Regions from separate parts of the Janthinobacterium sp. PSPC3-1 genome, predicted to be linked through region 2. Evidence: predicted binding sites of a transcription regulator. Region 2 holds the regulator's gene; the other holds the start of a gene.
What was found. Region 2 encodes FNR, which switches genes on or off when oxygen is low (the NO sensors DNR and NnrR bind a similar motif). Its sites were predicted from a motif close to TTGATNNNNATCAA; they were not measured.
Positions count from the first base shown of each region.

Region 1: the regulator FNR is predicted to act here: its motif matches at 2,169-2,182, upstream of ACP7B7_RS05820 (bacteriohemerythrin).

Region 1 covers NZ_JAFCTQ010000003.1:268,375-276,736, reverse strand. Annotated here, with positions in the region: gene ACP7B7_RS05835 (PepSY domain-containing protein) at 1-1,522, shown strand, start outside; gene ACP7B7_RS05830 (hypothetical protein) at 1,628-1,813, shown strand; gene ACP7B7_RS05825 (hypothetical protein) at 1,975-2,127, shown strand; gene ACP7B7_RS05820 (bacteriohemerythrin) at 2,256-2,654, shown strand; gene ACP7B7_RS05815 (hypothetical protein) at 2,706-3,599, opposite strand; gene ACP7B7_RS05810 (TonB-dependent siderophore receptor) at 3,888-6,122, shown strand; gene ACP7B7_RS05805 (nucleotidyltransferase domain-containing protein) at 6,119-6,871, opposite strand; gene ACP7B7_RS05800 (methylated-DNA--[protein]-cysteine S-methyltransferase) at 6,951-7,517, shown strand; gene ACP7B7_RS05795 (hypothetical protein) at 7,518-8,243, opposite strand.
Region 2 covers NZ_JAFCTQ010000031.1:60,208-68,569, reverse strand. Annotated here, with positions in the region: gene ACP7B7_RS24600 (response regulator) at 1-2,088, opposite strand, end outside; gene fnr (fumarate/nitrate reduction transcriptional regulator Fnr) at 2,311-3,069, shown strand; gene ACP7B7_RS24590 (FixH family protein) at 3,070-3,594, opposite strand; gene ccoG (cytochrome c oxidase accessory protein CcoG) at 3,651-5,042, opposite strand; gene ccoP (cytochrome-c oxidase, cbb3-type subunit III) at 5,047-5,973, opposite strand; gene ACP7B7_RS24575 (cbb3-type cytochrome oxidase subunit 3) at 5,966-6,166, opposite strand; gene ccoO (cytochrome-c oxidase, cbb3-type subunit II) at 6,168-6,782, opposite strand; gene ccoN (cytochrome-c oxidase, cbb3-type subunit I) at 6,798-8,225, opposite strand.

The DNA of each region.
Region 1 (8,362 bases), on a different contig from region 2:
CGGCAGCATCACCGAAGACAAGCCGTATGGCCAGCAGGGGCAAGGTTCGCGCTTGGTCAGCATTATCTACCCGCTGCACATGGGCACTTATTTCGGTTTGCCGGGGCGCATTATCGTTACCGTCGCCAGCCTGTGCATGCCGCTGTTCGGCATCACCGGCTGGATGTTGTACCTGGGCCGGCGCAAGGCCAAGCGCGCCGTCGCCGCCCAGCGCGCCATGCTGGGCGCCGGCGCGCCCGGCCCCCATGTCAGCGCCCTGCCGACCCTGGTGGCCTACGCCAGCCAGTCGGGCCAGGCCGAAAGGCTGGCGCTGGAAAGCGCGCGCGCCCTGCAGCAGGCCGGCGTGCCGGTCGACGTGCAGTCGCTCGATCAATTATCTCCCGCCCAGCTGCGCCAGTACGAACGGGCGCTGATCGTCGCCAGCACCTTTGGCGAGGGCGAAGCGCCGGACGGCACGCGCCGCTTTGCGCGCTTGCTCGATGACAGCAAGGCGCCCGCCCTGGCCGGCCTGGAATTTGGCTTGCTGGCCCTCGGTGACCGCCATTACAGCGAGTTCTGCGGCTTCGGCCATGCGCTGGACTTGCGCCTGCAAGCCCTGGGCGCGACGCCGCTGTTCCCGCTGATCGAAGTCGACAAGCACGACGCCCACGCGCTGGCCGCCTGGTCGCAGGCGCTGGCGCGCACCAGCGGCAGCCCGATCGACGCCATCGGCCGCCAGGAGGAAGCGTCCTATGCAGCGTGGCGTCTGACGCGCCGCGTGCTGCTCAATCCCGGCAGCCAGGGTGGCCAGCTGTTTGAAATCGGCTTGTCCGGCCCTGCCGGCGCCAGCTGGGAAGCCGGCGCGCTGGCGGAAATCATCGCGTGCAATATCGATGGCAGCGAAGGCGAAGACAGCGGCGGCAGCGTGCCGCATGCGCCGCGCAGCTATTCGCTGGCGTCCATGCCGCACGATGGCGAACTGCAACTGCTGGTGCGCCAGGAACGCCACCAGGGCGAGAACAATGGCGGCTATGGCGTGGCCTCGGGCTGGCTGACGCAGTTCGCGCCGCTGGGCGGCGAGATCCGCCTGCGGCTGCAAGCGAACCCGGCCTTCGCGCCGGCGCTGAGCGAAGTGCCGTGCATCTATATCGGCAACGGCTCGGGCCTGGCCGGCCTGCGTTCCCATTTGCGTGCGCGCCGGCAGGCGGGGCTGGCACGCAACTGGCTGCTGTTCGGCGAGCGCCAGCGGAGCGCCGACAGCGTCTGCGCCGAGGAACTGGAAGCGTGGCTGCAAAACGGCCACCTGGCGCGCCTGGACCGCACCTTTTCGCGCGATGGCGACCACAAGGAATATGTGCAGGACCGCCTGCGCAGTGAAGCCGCTGAATTGCGCGCCTGGCTGCTGGACGGCGCCATCGTGTATGTCTGCGGCAGCCTGCAGGGCATGGCGGCCGGCGTCGATGCGGTACTGCTGGAGGTGCTGGGCCAGGAGGGCCTGGACGACTTGCGCGCGCAAGGACGCTACCGCCGCGACGTTTATTGATCTGGCACAAACGATGATCAAACCCGGCGCCCTGTGTGGGGCGCCGCACGGTAGTGCCACGCCATCGGACTACAGTGGGGCCATCTTTCCACTGTGAGGTGTGCCATGAAAAACCCCTGGATGAGCATGTACCTGAGCGCCGCCAACCGCGTCGCCAACACGGCGCGCGGCCATGCGACGGCCGCCATCAAGCGTGAAGCGGCAAAGAACACGCGGCAGCTGACGCAGGTATGGTTCGATTCCTTCCTGCCGGCGGCGGGCAAGCCGCGCAAGGGCCGCAAGGCAAAGTAGCGGCGAGGAAAAGTAGCTGCAAGGCAGGCCACGGCTTGGTGCAGTGCATCACAGCAATAAGTTGAACTTATCGCCATCTGACCTAAACTGCAAGCATGATGTCATCGCAAACCGGCTGGCGCCGCATCCCCGCGCCGCCGCCGGCCTGCCGGGAGATGATCATGTTGACGCTCAAAGTGCTGGCCTGCCTTGCCCTGTCGTCCCTGATGCTGGTGCCGGTGATGCTGCACCGGTCCAGTCCCTCGCTGGCGCAAGTGTTGCAGACGCCGAATGTCGATGCCCATGCCATGTGGTCGCACTGGCCACAACGCTGACGCGCTGATGGCCGTTATCTGCGTTTGATCCCATTGAACTTTTGATCCAGATCATGGATTTTCACGTTCAGCGCGCCCACACTTGAAAAGCCCGGTCAGCCCGACCATGGGCTGACACAGGAGCTGGCATGTTGACATCTCAATGGAAACAGGACATGGCGCTGGGCGTTCCCGCCATCGACGAGGCGCACGAAGCGCTGTTTGACGAACTGGCGCGGCTGGCGCAGTTGGCCGACCCGCAATTCAGCGTGGGCTTTCGCGAGTTGATCGCGGCCGTGGAACGCGATTTCCGCGAGGAAGAAGACCTGATGGAGGCAATCGGCTTTCCCTCGCTGGCCAACCACCGCGAGCAGCATGCGCGCGTGCTCAGCGGCCTGCACCACGCCTGGGCCGCCGTCGACGAGGGCGACGTGGAACAGGGCCGCCATGCGCTGACCCTGCTGCCGCAATGGCTGCTGTTTCACCAGGCCACGATGGACCTGGCACTGGCCGCGGCGCTGGAACTGGTCCATCGCCAGCCTAGTTGATGACGCCCAAGCAAACCTGCTGCGCGTCGGTGTTGTCAGGCGTCGTAAAGCTTACAGGATAAGTACCGTTGCCTGCTCGGGCATGACCAGGCGGTAATGGCCCGGATATTTGTCTTCGCCATCGAACATCTTGCAATACACGGGCTGGTTGATGTCGTTGACGGCGGCATCGTTCATCGGCAGGGTGGCGATCAGCTGCTGGTCCTGCATCAGTTGCAGGGCGCTGCCCCGCTCGGGTGTGCAAAAGGCCAGCGACTGCACTTCGCTGGCAAACAGGCGCTTGTACCATGGCGTGATCGCATGCACGGCCAGCCTGGCGTCGTGCAGGACGTGCGCCACCCGCGCCACCGTCCAGGCGTCGCGCGGCACCGAGGGCTGGATCACCATATTGGCCGTCAATTCCCCCTTGCCCTTGTTGACCAGGAAACTGCCGCCCTGGGCGGCGATCTCGTCATTGATCGGCACGATAAAGACACCGCCCTCGCCCACCTTGATCGCCACCGGCGCGCCATCGCCCTGCAGCGCCACGCGCACATCGTCGATGGTGGCGCTGAGCTTGGCCGGGATCAGCCGCAAGGCCATCACCACATTGCCGCGCGATACCTGCCACACTTTTTTTGCCGTCAGATAGCTGTCGCGATAGGCCGTGAAGCGCACGCGCGGCGGTGCCGCCATATTGCTGGCCGTCACCGTCACCGACTGCGGCGTCACTTCCAGCAGTTCCGCCGCCACGGGTTCCGGTGCGGGTACGGCCGGGGTGGCGTCTTGCGCCGGCGGGGCGGCGGGTGCGGGAGTGGCCGGCAGTTCCTGCTGCTGCTGCGGCAGCGGCGGCTGTTCCTGCACCGTCACGGCCGGCGGCGGCGTCTGCGCTTCCTGCGCATGGCCAGGCGACATGGCGCACAGCCATCCGGCACAGGCGATCCCGATCCCGATTCTTCTACGCATGCAATTCCTTCATCTGGCAAATATCCTGTCTGCATTATCGCAGAACCGTTTGCGCCATGTGCACAGGCGACCATGGACTGATTTGCAACACTGCATGCACCGTTGCGGTGCAAATACTTGCTCATTTAATCAATAAGATTTATATTGATAATGATTCTCATTCACATAGTCAGAATCACTGTACCGATATCCAAGCCAGGCCGGGCCGGCAGCACGCCACCCCACCAGCCACTGCGCCTCGCGCCAGAAGCGATAGAACACCCACAACCAAAAATATCCAGGATGATCATGTCTTTACACGCCCGTACCACCCGCCCCGCCTTGCGCCTGCTGCCCCGGCTGCTGCGCCTTACCCTGCTGAGCCTGGCCGCCGGCGCCTGCCTGCCGCTGCACGCGGCCGAGGCCGCGCCAGATGCCGCCGCCGACCCGACCTTGCCAGCAATCACCATCACCGGCCAGGCGGCCCAGGCCACGGAAGGCACGCAGTCCTACACCAGCGGCGCAGCGCGCAGCGCCACGCGCATGGAATTGTCGCTGCGCGAAACGCCGCAGTCGGTCAGCATCATCACGCGCGAGCTGCTCGACGACTTGGGCGCCGTGCGCCTGGACCAGGCGCTGGGCTTGACCACCGGCATCCAGGTGGGCCAGCAGGACAGCGAACGCACGAGTTTTTATGCGCGCGGTTTCAGCATCAACAATATCCAGGTCGACGGCATGCCGCGCGGTTCGAATTCGCCGCTGCAAGATACGGTGCTGTATGACAGGGTAGAAGTGGTGCGCGGCGCCAACGGCCTGATGGGCGGCACGGGCGACCCGTCGGCCACCATCAACATGATACGCAAGCGCCCCACCAAAACCTTCCAGGCCAGCGCCGGCGCCAGCCTGGGCCGCTGGGACAACCACCGCGTGGAAGCCGACATTTCCACGCCGTTCAGCCAGGATGGCAGCGTACGCGGCCGCGCCACCGCCGCCTGGCAGGAACGCGATTCCTATTTCGATATGTACCACGAACGCAAGACGGTCGGCATGGCCGTGCTGGAAGCGGACCTGCGCCCCGGCACCCTCCTGACGGCCGGTATCGACTTCCAGGACAATACGCCGACCGGCGCCACCTGGGGCGCCGTGCCCTACTGGAATGCGGACGGCAGCCTGGCCAACTTGCCGCGCAATACCAGCCTGACCACGCCCTGGAGCACCTGGGCCAACGACCAGCACACCGTGTTCGCCGCGCTGGACCAGCATCTGCCCGGCAACTGGAAGCTGCACCTGGGCTATGCGCGCACGGAAAGCAGCAACAACACCACGGTGGCCTATGCCGGCGCCGGCTATCCTAATCCGCAAACGGGCACCGGCATGCGCCTGTGGACGGGCGCCTGGGGCGAAGGCAAGAGCACGGCCGACAATTATGACCTGTATGCCAGCGGCCCGTTCTCCTTGCTGGGCCGCAAGCACACCGCCATCGTTGGCTGGAATGGCGGCAATACGAATTCGAAGTCGCTGGGCGGCGAGGCGACGATACTGTACCCGGCCGCCGTGCCCGATTACCGCACATGGACCGGCAATATCCCCAAACCGGTCTTCACGCCGGACGGCTCCTACACGCGCGACGTGACGCGCCTGGCCGGCGGCTACGTGGCCACGCGCCTGAGCCTGGCCGATTCCCTGCACGTGATCGCCGGCGCGCGCACCAGCAACTACCGCACCGAAACGCGGGCCTGGAACACCAGCGGCGTCTACACCGGCAGCAGCGATTTTTCCGAAACGCGCAATGAAATCACGCCATATGCGGGCGTGGTGTTCGACATCAGCCCGCAATACTCGGCCTATGCCAGCTACACCCAGCTGTTCACGCCGCAGTCGAACCGCGACCGCAACAACCATTTTCTCGACCCGGAAACGGGTGATAACCTGGAAGCGGGCGTGAAAGCCGAATTTTTCGACGGCAAGCTGAACGCGTCGGCGGCCGTCTTCAAAGTGAAAAAGAAGAACCTGGCAGAACTCGACACCACGGTGCCGCAAGGTTTTGTGCTGCCGGGCGGCGGCTCGGCCTACGTGGCCAATGGCGAGGGCATCAGCGCCAGGGGCATCGAATTCGACGTGTCTGGCCAGCTGGCGCCGGGCTGGGAAGCGAGCGGCGGCTATACCTTCCTGAAGGCCGAGGACGCCGACGGCAAGCGCGCCGTGCCGAACCAGCCGCGCCACTTGCTGCGCCTGTCGACGGCATACCGCTTCGACGGACGCTGGCAAGGCCTGAAAGTGGGCGGCAGCGCCACCGCGCAAAGCGCCACCTACAGCAAAAGCTGGTATGGCCGGCCACCAACGCGTACCGCGGCGACGATTCCGCAGGCGGGCTATACCTTGTACAACCTGATGGCCAGTTACATCGTGACGCCCAGGACGACGGTGCAGCTGAACGTCAACAACCTGCTGGATAAAAAGTACTACCGCAACGTGGGCTTTTATGACAGCGTGTTCTGGGGCGAGCCGCGCAATGTCAACCTGAGCTTGCGCACCACGTTTTAACTGCTGCGCCAGTGCGCCGGCGCCGGCAGGTCGTAGCCTTCGAGCAGAGGACCGCCGGCCGGCGCCAGTATCGCGCCGGCCACTTGCGCATAGGCTTGCTGGCCGGCCGCCAAGTCGCTGGCCAATAACCTCTGGGCACTGTCGAGTTGCGCGGCGATGGCTGCATCGCAAGCCTGCAGGCGGCGAAACAGATGCTTGCCGCCGCCGCTCCACTGGCCGGCCGCGCGCAGATGCAGGTCGGCCAGCATGCCATACAGGCCGCAGGCCACCGCCATCGCTTCGCCGGGATGGCGACTGTCGACCAGGTCTTCCAGCGCGTTGGTAATCGCATAGCGGCGCTGCCGCAAGTTCCCTGCATCGAGCGGTGGCGGCCCGGCCGCATGGCTCGCTTGCGCCAGCGCCAGCAATCCGGCATGGTGCGCGCTGGCGGCCAGAATATTTTCACCTTCCATCACCATCATCGCCAGCGGCACCTTGCCGCCAGGCGCGTCGATCTGCTCGCAAAAATACCGGAACGTACCCAGGTCATGGGCAAACAATTCGACGGTCTGCCCCTCGTACACAATGGTGCTGCGCCAGGCGGCTTCCACATGGTCGAACAGCAACAGCAAGTCAATATCGGACGTGGCCGTCTGCCGGCCGGTGGCGAACGAGCCACCGATGATCGCCGCCACGGCGCCCGGATAACGTTCCTGCACCAGCCGCATGGCCCGCGCGCGGATTGTTTCGTAAGTTGCAATCGCTTCCATTAACATCCTCCCTGCCGCCATGCTACACCGGTTTTATTCCTGATAAACTGGACACCATCGTCGCTGACAAGGAATGGCCATGCACTGTGTCTACAAGATTATGCCCTCACCGGTGGGCGAACTGACCCTGGTGGCGCGCGGCGATGCGCTGGCGGCCATTTTGTGGCAGGACGACAAGCCGACCCGGGTTCGCCTGGGCGAGTTGCGCGAAGACGGCGCGCATCCGGTGCTGCTGCAAACGCAGCAGCAATTGCGCGAGTATTTTGCCGGCACGCGCCAGCAGTTTGACGTGCCGCTGGATTTTTTGGGCACGGATTTCCAGAAGCAGGTATGGCAGGCGCTGCTGACGATCCCGTTCGGCCAAACGCGCAGCTATGGCGAGATCGCGCGCCAGATCGGCCGGCCGGCCGCCGTGCGCGCGGTGGGTGCGGCCAATGGCAGGAATCCCGTGTCGATTATCGCGCCCTGCCACCGGGTGATCGGCGCCACCGGCGCGCTGACGGGCTTTGCGGGTGGCCTGGAGGCCAAGCAAACCCTGCTGGCGCTGGAAGGCATCGGCCTGTCCAGCGAGCAAGAGGCGCAAAAAACCGGGCTGGCCACGCGGCGCGCCAGACAGGTCGACCTGGCGCAGGGCACCCTTTTCTGATTACTCGCCCAGCAAGGCCAGCGACTCCAGCCAGGCCGCTTTCCAGGGGCGCAACAGCGGCTGGGTGGCAAACGCTTTTTTCAGATGCGGCATCGGCACGCGGTGCACATCGTGCAGGCCGAAGGCCAGGGTGACGGGATTCCATAGATAATTGTTCTTGCCGCCGCGCGAATTCTTGCGCACGCGCGCGCCATCGTCGCCAAACACGCCCTCGCCTTTCAGCATGCCCTGTTCCAGGTTGAGCTTGCCGCCACCCACGCCGGCAAACGCTTGCAGGATCTCGTTGCGCTCCAGCCCTTTCAGGATCTGGCTTTCCATCACCGGCGGCTTTTCAGGCTCGGCCGGCGTGGGGTCCAGCAACTCCTTCACCAGCTTCAGCAGGTCGCGTTCCTGGAAATGCAGGCCGTCCAGGGACGCGCGCAAGCCTGGCTCCTTCAGGGCAATCGCCAGGTTGCCGGAATCGCGCGTAAAACGCAGCCATACATCGCTGCCGCCGGCGGCCAGGTGCCGCTTGTCGTCGATAAACACCACCGGTGCCGCATAGCGTGTCACGCCATCGTGGAACAGCTCGGCCCATTCATCGGAATGCGCGATCCACACATACGGCAAGCCCCCCTCTTCCAGCAGCCGCGCCAGGGTCCAGGGCGTGCCGGTCTGCGTTTGCAGCCAGTTGCAGGCCTCGCCGGCAGTGGCGCGGTAGGGCAAGGAAGAAAGCGTGGTGGTCATGATGCGGGTCCAATCAAAAGAATGGTGCGCAGTGTAGCACTGCGCTGCATCCAAAGCGGCCGCGGCGGCGTATATAGAGGAGGAAACAGAAAACTCCCCACCGCAGCCGTTCAGTCATG
Region 2 (8,362 bases):
CGCCTTGGCCGTGGCCAGGCCGTCCATGACGGGCATGTGCCAGTCGGCCAGCACCACGTCATACGGCTGCTGGCTTTCCAGGCGTTCGCGGTACAGTTCGATGGCGGCAAAGCCGGAATCGACTTCATCGGCGGCCCAGCCCCAGGCCTCGATCAGTTTGACGATCAGTTCGCGCGTGGTGCGGTTGTCGTCGGCCACCAGCAGGCGCAGCTGGCCCAGGGCCGGTTTGCGGCGCTCTTCGTTTGGTTGTGCCAGCGCCTCGAACGGCACGCTGAACCAGAAGCGGCTGCCCTTGCCTTCGCTGCTGGCCACGGCGATATCGCCGCCCATCATGTGGATCAGGTGCTTGCTGATGGCCAGGCCCAGGCCGGTGCAGCCGAAGCGCCGCGTGATGCTTTGATCGCCCTGCGAGAAGGCGGTAAATAGTTGTTCCTGCTGCTGCGGCGTCATGCCGATGCCGGTATCGCGCACTTCGAAGCGCAGCCAGGCCTGGCCGGGTGTTTGTTCGGCCAGGCTGACGGCCACCACCACTTCGCCGCTTGCGGTAAATTTGATGGCGTTGCCGGCCAGGTTGACGAGGATCTGCTGCAGGCGCTGGGCGTCGCCCACCAGGCGGCGCGGCACGTCCGATTCCACGGCGATGGCCAGTTCCAGTTCCTTTTCGCCGGCATTCATGGTCATGGTGGTGGCCAGCGTGTTCATCACTTCATCGAGGTCGAATTCGACCGGCGACAAGTCCATGCGGCGCGCCTCGATCTTGGAAAAATCGAGCACGTCGTTGAGGATGCCCAGCAGCGACTGGCCGGCCACGCGCACCATGGTCAGGTATTTGCGCTGTTCCGTATTGAGCCTGGTATTGCCCAATAAATAGACCATGCCCAGCACGGCATTGAGCGGCGTGCGGATTTCATGGCTCATGTTGGCGACGAAATCGCTTTTCGCGCGGTTGGCCGCTTCGGCGCGGTCGCGCTCGTTTTCCAGCTCGTTGGCGCGCGCTTCGAGCTCGTGCTGCAGGCGGTCGCGCTCGCTCATCAGGCTGTTGAAGGCGGCCGTCAGTTCGCCGATTTCATCGCGCTGCTCGACCGGCAGCGGCGTGAAGCGCTGGCCGCTGCTGCGCAGGGCCAGCAGGGTATCGCGCAGGCGCACCAGCGGCGACAGCAGCCGCACCGTGACCCAGCCCAATACCAGCGCTGCCAGCAGCGAGGCGCAGGCGCTCCACAGCACCAGCCGGTACAGCACGCCATCGAAGGGCTCGAAGGCGTCATCGATGGGCAGCGAGGCCGCCAGCAGCCAGTTCACCGATTTCAAATGCTTGAAGCTGTTGACAGCATTGATGCCACGGCTGTTGGTGCTGACCATGCTGCCTTCGCCGCCGCGCGCGATCAGCTCGCTGGTGGCCGGATTGGCGTTGGCTGCGCGCGGCTGCAGCAGCTTGGCAGGATCGGGATGCAGCACGTACAGCGGCACCTTGCCTTGCGTGAGGATGAAGTAATAGCCGTTCTTGCCGACCTTGGTCGTGCGCAGGTCGCCCAGCAGGTTGTCCTTGTACAGGCGCAGCACGCCGATCACGATGCCGGCCACTTCACCGTTGGCGCCCAGCACCGGCGCGACCATCTGCACGATCGGCATCCCGCTTTTCTTGCCCAGCAAGGGTTCGGTGATCATCGGCTGGCGCGTGCGCATGACGGTGCGGAAATAGTCGCGGTCGCCCACCTCGACGCCGCTGCGGCCCGGTACTTCGGGCACGTCGCTGATCACCTTGCCGCGCGCATCGAGCACCAGCACGTCGTCGAACAGGGCCAGCATGGCGCGCTGCTCATAGTACTGGCGCAACTGGGCCGGCTGCGCCATCAGCGCGGCCGGCTGGCGGCGCGCCGTTTCGCTGATCACGTCGAGCAGCATGCCGAGCTTGTCGTCGAGTTCCTCGGCGGTGCGGTCGATCATCGCCGTCTGCTGGCTTAATAGTACCTTGGTGAAATCGTCGCGCATGCGCTGCACTTGCACCAGGGTCACCAGGGCGATCATGGCGATCGAGGTCAGGCTGGTGGCCAGCGCGACTTTTGCTTTAATGCCCAGAGGCTTCATCATTTCCTTATCCTTGGCAAACGGGCAAGCGGCACAAGCGCGCTGCGAGAGATGCTATGAGGAATTCTCCTATCAATACATCAACTTGGCAAGCGTGTGCTTGTGGCGGGGTTGCCATGAAAATAAATGACGAAAGTCGTTTATTCGGCGTATTTCGCCGAAATTGGCACACTACCTCTGCATATACAGTAAACTTGTTGTTGTATTTTATAAAAGGTACTCACCATGACACCAGAGCTCTTGACGCCAACCCTGCCCACCGTGAACGTGGAAGTGTTGCGTGCGCGTTGCGCGACGTGCAGCATGCACCAGTTGTGTCTGCCCATGGGACTCGATGTGGGTGACATGGACCGTCTCGACCAGATTATCGGCCGGCGCCGCAAGGTGGTGCGCGGCGCCTCGCTGTTCCGTATCGGCGACGCGTTCCAGAACCTGTATGCGATCCGCCTCGGTCATTTCAAGACCTACCAGATCAACCAGGGTGGCGAAGAACAGGTGACCGGTTTCCAGATGGCCGGCGAACTGCTGGGCATGGACGCCATCAGCGCCGATCGCCATCATTGCAATGCGGTGGCGCTGGAAGACAGCGAAGTGTGTGAAATTCCATTTTCCAGCCTGGAACAATTGCTGGGCAATATGCCGACCCTGCTGCGCCATTTCCACCGCATGATGAGCCAGGAAATCACGCGCGAGCAAAGCGTGATGCTATTGCTGGGCAATATGCAGGCGACGCAGCGCTTTGCCGCCTTTATCGTCAACCTGGCATCGCGCTATGAAGCGCGCGGCTATTCGGGCAGCAATTTCCAGCTGCGCATGTCGCGCGAGGAAATTGGCAACTACCTGGGCCTGACGATCGAAAGCATCAGCCGTTTGCTGTCGAAATTCAAGAAGGAAGGCTGGCTGCGCGTGTCGAACCGCGAGATTGAAATCCTGCAGCCGGCCAAACTCAAGGCGATTACGGCCGGCACCGACGTCTGCAAATAATTACAGTTCCTTGTCGGCCTGGATGGTGATGTCGCGCTGGGCCGGCCAGGTCCAGATGCCCGACAGGCGCCACACGCGCTGCTGGTCTTCCACCAGCACCTGCCAGCGGCTGCGTTCGAGCATCGGCAGCGATACCGAAAAATTGCCGTCCGCATCGGGCTGCACCATCAGCCGGATATCTTTTTCCGGCAAGGTGGCGTGCGCCAGGTGCAGCAGCAAAGGCTGTTGGTAGGCCTTGCCGAAACTGTGCACGGAACCGGTGATGCGCGATTGCGCCACGTCGTAGGCCAGGCTGGTATCCATCGCCAGGTCGCTGGCGACGGTGTCGCGGCGCAAGTCCTGGTTGATCGCCTTGCCTTTCTTGTAGTAGTCGCCCACCACCAGCGCATCGGGTTGCGTAAACGCGATGTACCCCATGAAGCTGCCGACGACGACCGACAGGCCGGGGCCGATCATCAGCAGCCAAGGCCAGCGGTGCTTGTACCAGGGATCGACGGGAGCTTGCAGTTTGGCGGTCTTGGACATGGGTGTTTCTCCTGATTCAACACGGCGCCAGGCAAGGCCAGGCGCCGCTTCTTGGTTTAACGCGGCACGATGAATACCGCGCTTTCGCGCACATGCAAGGACGGATCGTCGAGCGACTGCAGCTCGATATGGATCTTGTTCGAGCCCTTCTCGCCGACGCCGTGCGGCACGCGCAAACGCACCGGCCAGCCCAGCGTTTCGGTCGGCTGCAGGGTCACTTCCTCGCGCGTGACCAGGCTCAAGCCTGGCAAGCCGGACACGCCGATCCTGAAGTGCTGCTGCTCTTCCGAGGTGTTCATGATCTGCAGGCGATACACGTTTTCGATCATGCCGTCTTCGACTTCGCGGCCCATCGAACCCCGGTCGCGGATGACGTCCATTTTCAGGGGCGTGCGCAGGAACAGCGAGGTACAGACGGCGATGATGATCAGCCCCAGGATCGAGGTGTAGATCAGCACGCGCGGGCGCATGGCGCGCCGGCGGATCTGCTTCGAGCTGAAGTTGTTTTCCATCGCATGGTCGGTGCTGTAGCGGATCAGCCCGCGCGGCCGCTCGACCTTGTCCATCACGCTGTTGCAGGCGTCGACGCAGGCGGCGCAGCCGATGCATTCATATTGCAGGCCGTTGCGGATATCGATGCCGGTCGGACACACCTGCACGCACAGGGTGCAGTCGATGCAGTCGCCCAGCGCTTTTTCCGTCCCCTCCTTGGCCGCCTTCTTGTTCAGTGCACCGCGCGGCTCGCCGCGTTTGTCATCGTAGGTGATGATCAGGGTGTCCTGATCGAACATGGCGCTCTGGAAGCGCGCATACGGGCACATGTATTTGCACACCTGTTCGCGCAGCCAGCCCGCGTTGCCGTAGGTGGCCAGGCTGTAGAACAGAATCCAGAACCATTCCCACGGGCCGAAGTTAAAGGTGCGCACTTCCTGCACCAGGTCCTGGATCGGCGTGAAGTAGCCGACAAAGGTAAAGCCGGTCCACAGGGCGATCGCGCCCCACGCCAGGTGCTTGGCGACCTTCTTGCCGGTCTTGCGCACGGAGGGGCCCTGGCGGTCGAGCGCCATGCGCGCGCTGCGCGTGCCTTCGATCTTGCGTTCGACCCACAGGAAGATTTCGGTATACACCGTTTGCGGGCAGGAAAAGCCGCACCAGACCCGCCCGGCAATCGCCGTGACCAGGAACAGCAAATACGCCGCGATGATCAGCAGGGCCGCCAGATAGATGAAATCCTGCGGCCACAGCACCACGCCGAAAATGTAGAACTTGCGCGTGGTCAAGTCGAACAGCAGGGCTTGCCTGCCGTTCCAGTTGAGCCACGGCAAGCCGTAGAACGCCAGCTGGGTGAGCCAGACGCACACCCAGCGCCATGTTGCATAGCGTCCTTTGGCCTCGCGAGGGTAGATCTGCTCGCGGGCCGCATACATCTTGATGACTTGGGGTTCCATTACATTACTTCACAGGAACCGCAGGCTGAGGGTTGGAGAGGCTCCAGATATACGCCGACAGCACATGTACTTTCGACTCGCCAAGGAAGTCACCGAAGGCGGGCATGGTGTTGTTGCGGCCCTTGCGGATGGTTTCCATGATGGTGTCGGCGCTGCCGCCATACAGCCAGATCTTGTCGGTCAGGTTCGGTGCACCGAGCTGCTGGTTACCCTTGGCATCGGCGCCATGGCAAGCCATGCAGGCGCCGAATTTCGATTTGCCCAGCACCGATTTGACCGGGTCCGAGGTCGAGCCCGACAGGCTCAGCACGTAATGGGCCACGTTCTCGATATCCTGCTCCGAACCGAGGGCGGCGCCCATCGGGATCATGATGCCGTTACGGCCGTGCATGATGGTGGTCTTGATGATGTCGGGATCGCCGCCATACAGCCAGTCCTTGTCGGTCAGGTTCGGAAAACCCTTGTTGCCGCGCGCGTCCGAACCGTGGCACTGCGCGCAGTAGGTCAGGAACAAACGCTGGCCGATGGCGTTCGCCTGCGGATCGGCGGCCACGGTTTTCAGATCCTGCTTCAGGTACTTGTCGAACAGGGGGCCGTAGTCGGCTTCCGCCTTTTTCAGTTCCTGCTCGTACTGGCCCGACGATTTCCAGCCCAGCTTGCCGGCATAGGTACCCAGGCCCGGGTACAGGAACAGATACGCCAGCGCGAACACGATGGTGATGTAGAACAGCCACATCCACCAGCGCGGCATCGGCGTATTGAGTTCCTTCAGGTCTTCGTCCCACACGTGGCCGGTGGTACCGTCGGCCGGTGCGCCCGGCAGTATCGTCACTTTCGACTGCGAGTACAGCAGCACGCCGCAGCCGATGATGCCCAGCAGGGACAGCACGACAATGTAAATATTCCAGAAACCACTGGTAAAGTCAGACATGGCCGCGCTCCTCTTTTGCCGCTCCGGCGTTGGTCGGATAGTCCAGCGCTTCATCGGCGAACGGCAGGTTGGCCGCCGCGTCGAAGTCCTTGTTGCTGCGGCTGAATGTCCACCACAGGATGGCCAGGAACGTCGTAAAGGAAACCACCGTCATGACGCTGCTGGCGCTGTCGAACAGATTCTCGATTGCCATGCTAATTCCTCGTTTTGATTAATGTGCCCAGGCCTTGCAGGTAGGCCACCAAGGCGTCTTCTTCCGTTTTGTCCTTCAGCTGTTCCGGGCCGGCGGCGATCTCTTCCTCGCTGTACGGCTGGCCCAGGCGTTTCAGGGCGCGCATCTTCGGCACGATGTCTTCCGGCGCCAGCTTGGTCTTCGCCAGCCATGGGTAGGACGGCATGTTCGATTCCGGCACCACGTCGCGCGGATTGTTCAGGTGGGTGCGGTGCCATTCGTCGCTGTAGCGCGCGCCGACCCTGGCCAGGTCGGGCCCGGTACGCTTGGAACCCCACTGGAACGGACGGTCGTAGACGAACTCGCCGGCCACCGAATAATGGCCATAGCGTTCGGTTTCGGCGCGCAGCGGACGGATCATCTGCGAGTGGCAGTTGTAGCAGCCTTCGCGCACATAAATGTCGCGCCCCGCCAGGCGCAGCGGCGAGTACGGTTTCAGGCCGGCGATCGGCTCGGTGGTGCTCTTCTGGAAGAACAGGGGCACGATTTCAACGGCGCCGCCGACGCTGATCACCAGGGTGACCAGGCCGATCAGCAGCCAGGGGTTTTTTTCAATCCATGCATGTGAGAATTTCATTTGCTTTCGCTCCTATCAGGCGTGCGCCGCGTTCAGTTCCGGGATGCGTGCGACCGGCAACTTGGTGCCGCGCAAGGTCATGTAGGTGTTGTAGCCCATCACGCACATGCCAGCCAGGTACAGCAGGCCACCGCCGACGCGCACCACGTAGTACGGGTAGGTCGCTTTCACGCCTTCGACGAAGGTGTAGGTCAGGGTGCCGTCCGGGTTGACCGCGCGCCACATCAGGCCCTGCATCACGCCGGCGATCCACATGGCGGCGATATACAGCACGATACCGATGGTGGCGACCCAGAAGTGCACGTCGACCAGGCGCGTGCTGTACATCCTGGTCTGGCCGGCCACGCGCGGCAGGATGTAGTAGATCGAGCCCATGGTGATGAAACCGACCCAGCCCAAAGCACCCGCATGCACGTGGGCCACGGTCCAGTCGGTGTAGTGCGACAGCGAGTTGATGGTCTTGATCGACATCATCGGGCCTTCGAAGGTGGCGATGCCGTAGAACGACAGCGAGACGATCATGAATTTCAGGATCGGATCGGTGCGCAGCTTGTGCCAGGCGCCCGACAGGGTCATGATGCCGTTGATCATGCCGCCCCAGCTTGGCGCCAGCAGCACCAGGGAAAACACCATGCCGATCGATTGGGTCCAGTCCGGCAAAGCCGTGTAGTGCAGGTGATGCGGGCCGGCCCACATGTAGGTGAAGATCAGCGCCCAGAAGTGGACGATCGACAAACGGTAGGAATAGACCGGGCGCTCGGCCTGTTTCGGGATGAAGTAGTAGACCATGCCCAGATAGCCGGCGGTCAGGATGAAGCCCACCGCGTTATGGCCGTACCACCATTGAATCATGGCGTCCTGCACGCCGGCATAGGCCGAGTAGGATTTGGTGAACGAGGCCGGCATGACGGCGCCATTGACCACGTGCAAAATCGTCACGGCCAGAATGTAGGCGCCGAAGAACCAGTTGGCCACGTAGATATGCTTGACCTTGCGCTTGATAAGGGTGCCGAAGAAGACGATCGCGTAGGCGATCCAGACGACGGCGATCAGGATCGAGATCGGCCATTCCAGCTCGGCGTATTCCTTGCCGCGCGTCAGGCCCATCGGCAAGCTGACGACCGCGCACAGGATCACCGCTTGCCAGCCCCAGAAGGTAAAGGCGGCCAGCTTGTCGGAAAACAGGCGAACCTGGCAGGTGCGTTGCACCACGTAGTACGAGGTGGCAAACAGGCCGCAGATACCGAACGCAAAAATGACCGCATTCGTGTGCAGCGGCCGCAAACGACCGTAAGTGAGCCACGGTATGTCGAGGTTCAGGGCGGGCCAGGCCAGCTGGGCGGCGATGATGACGCCGACCAGCATGCCGATGACGCCCCATACCACAGTAGCGATCGCGAATTGCTTCACGATCTTGTAGTTATAGTTCAGCGATTGATCCACAAAGACTCCCTGGAATGTCTATTTATGATGGTGGCCAGAGGTTAAGTGTTTGGGGGCCAAAAAACTTTGATGTGGATCAAAATTCCCCAGATGAAAGATGGCTAGTGCGGCAGCATCAAATTAAATCCTGACCCAGG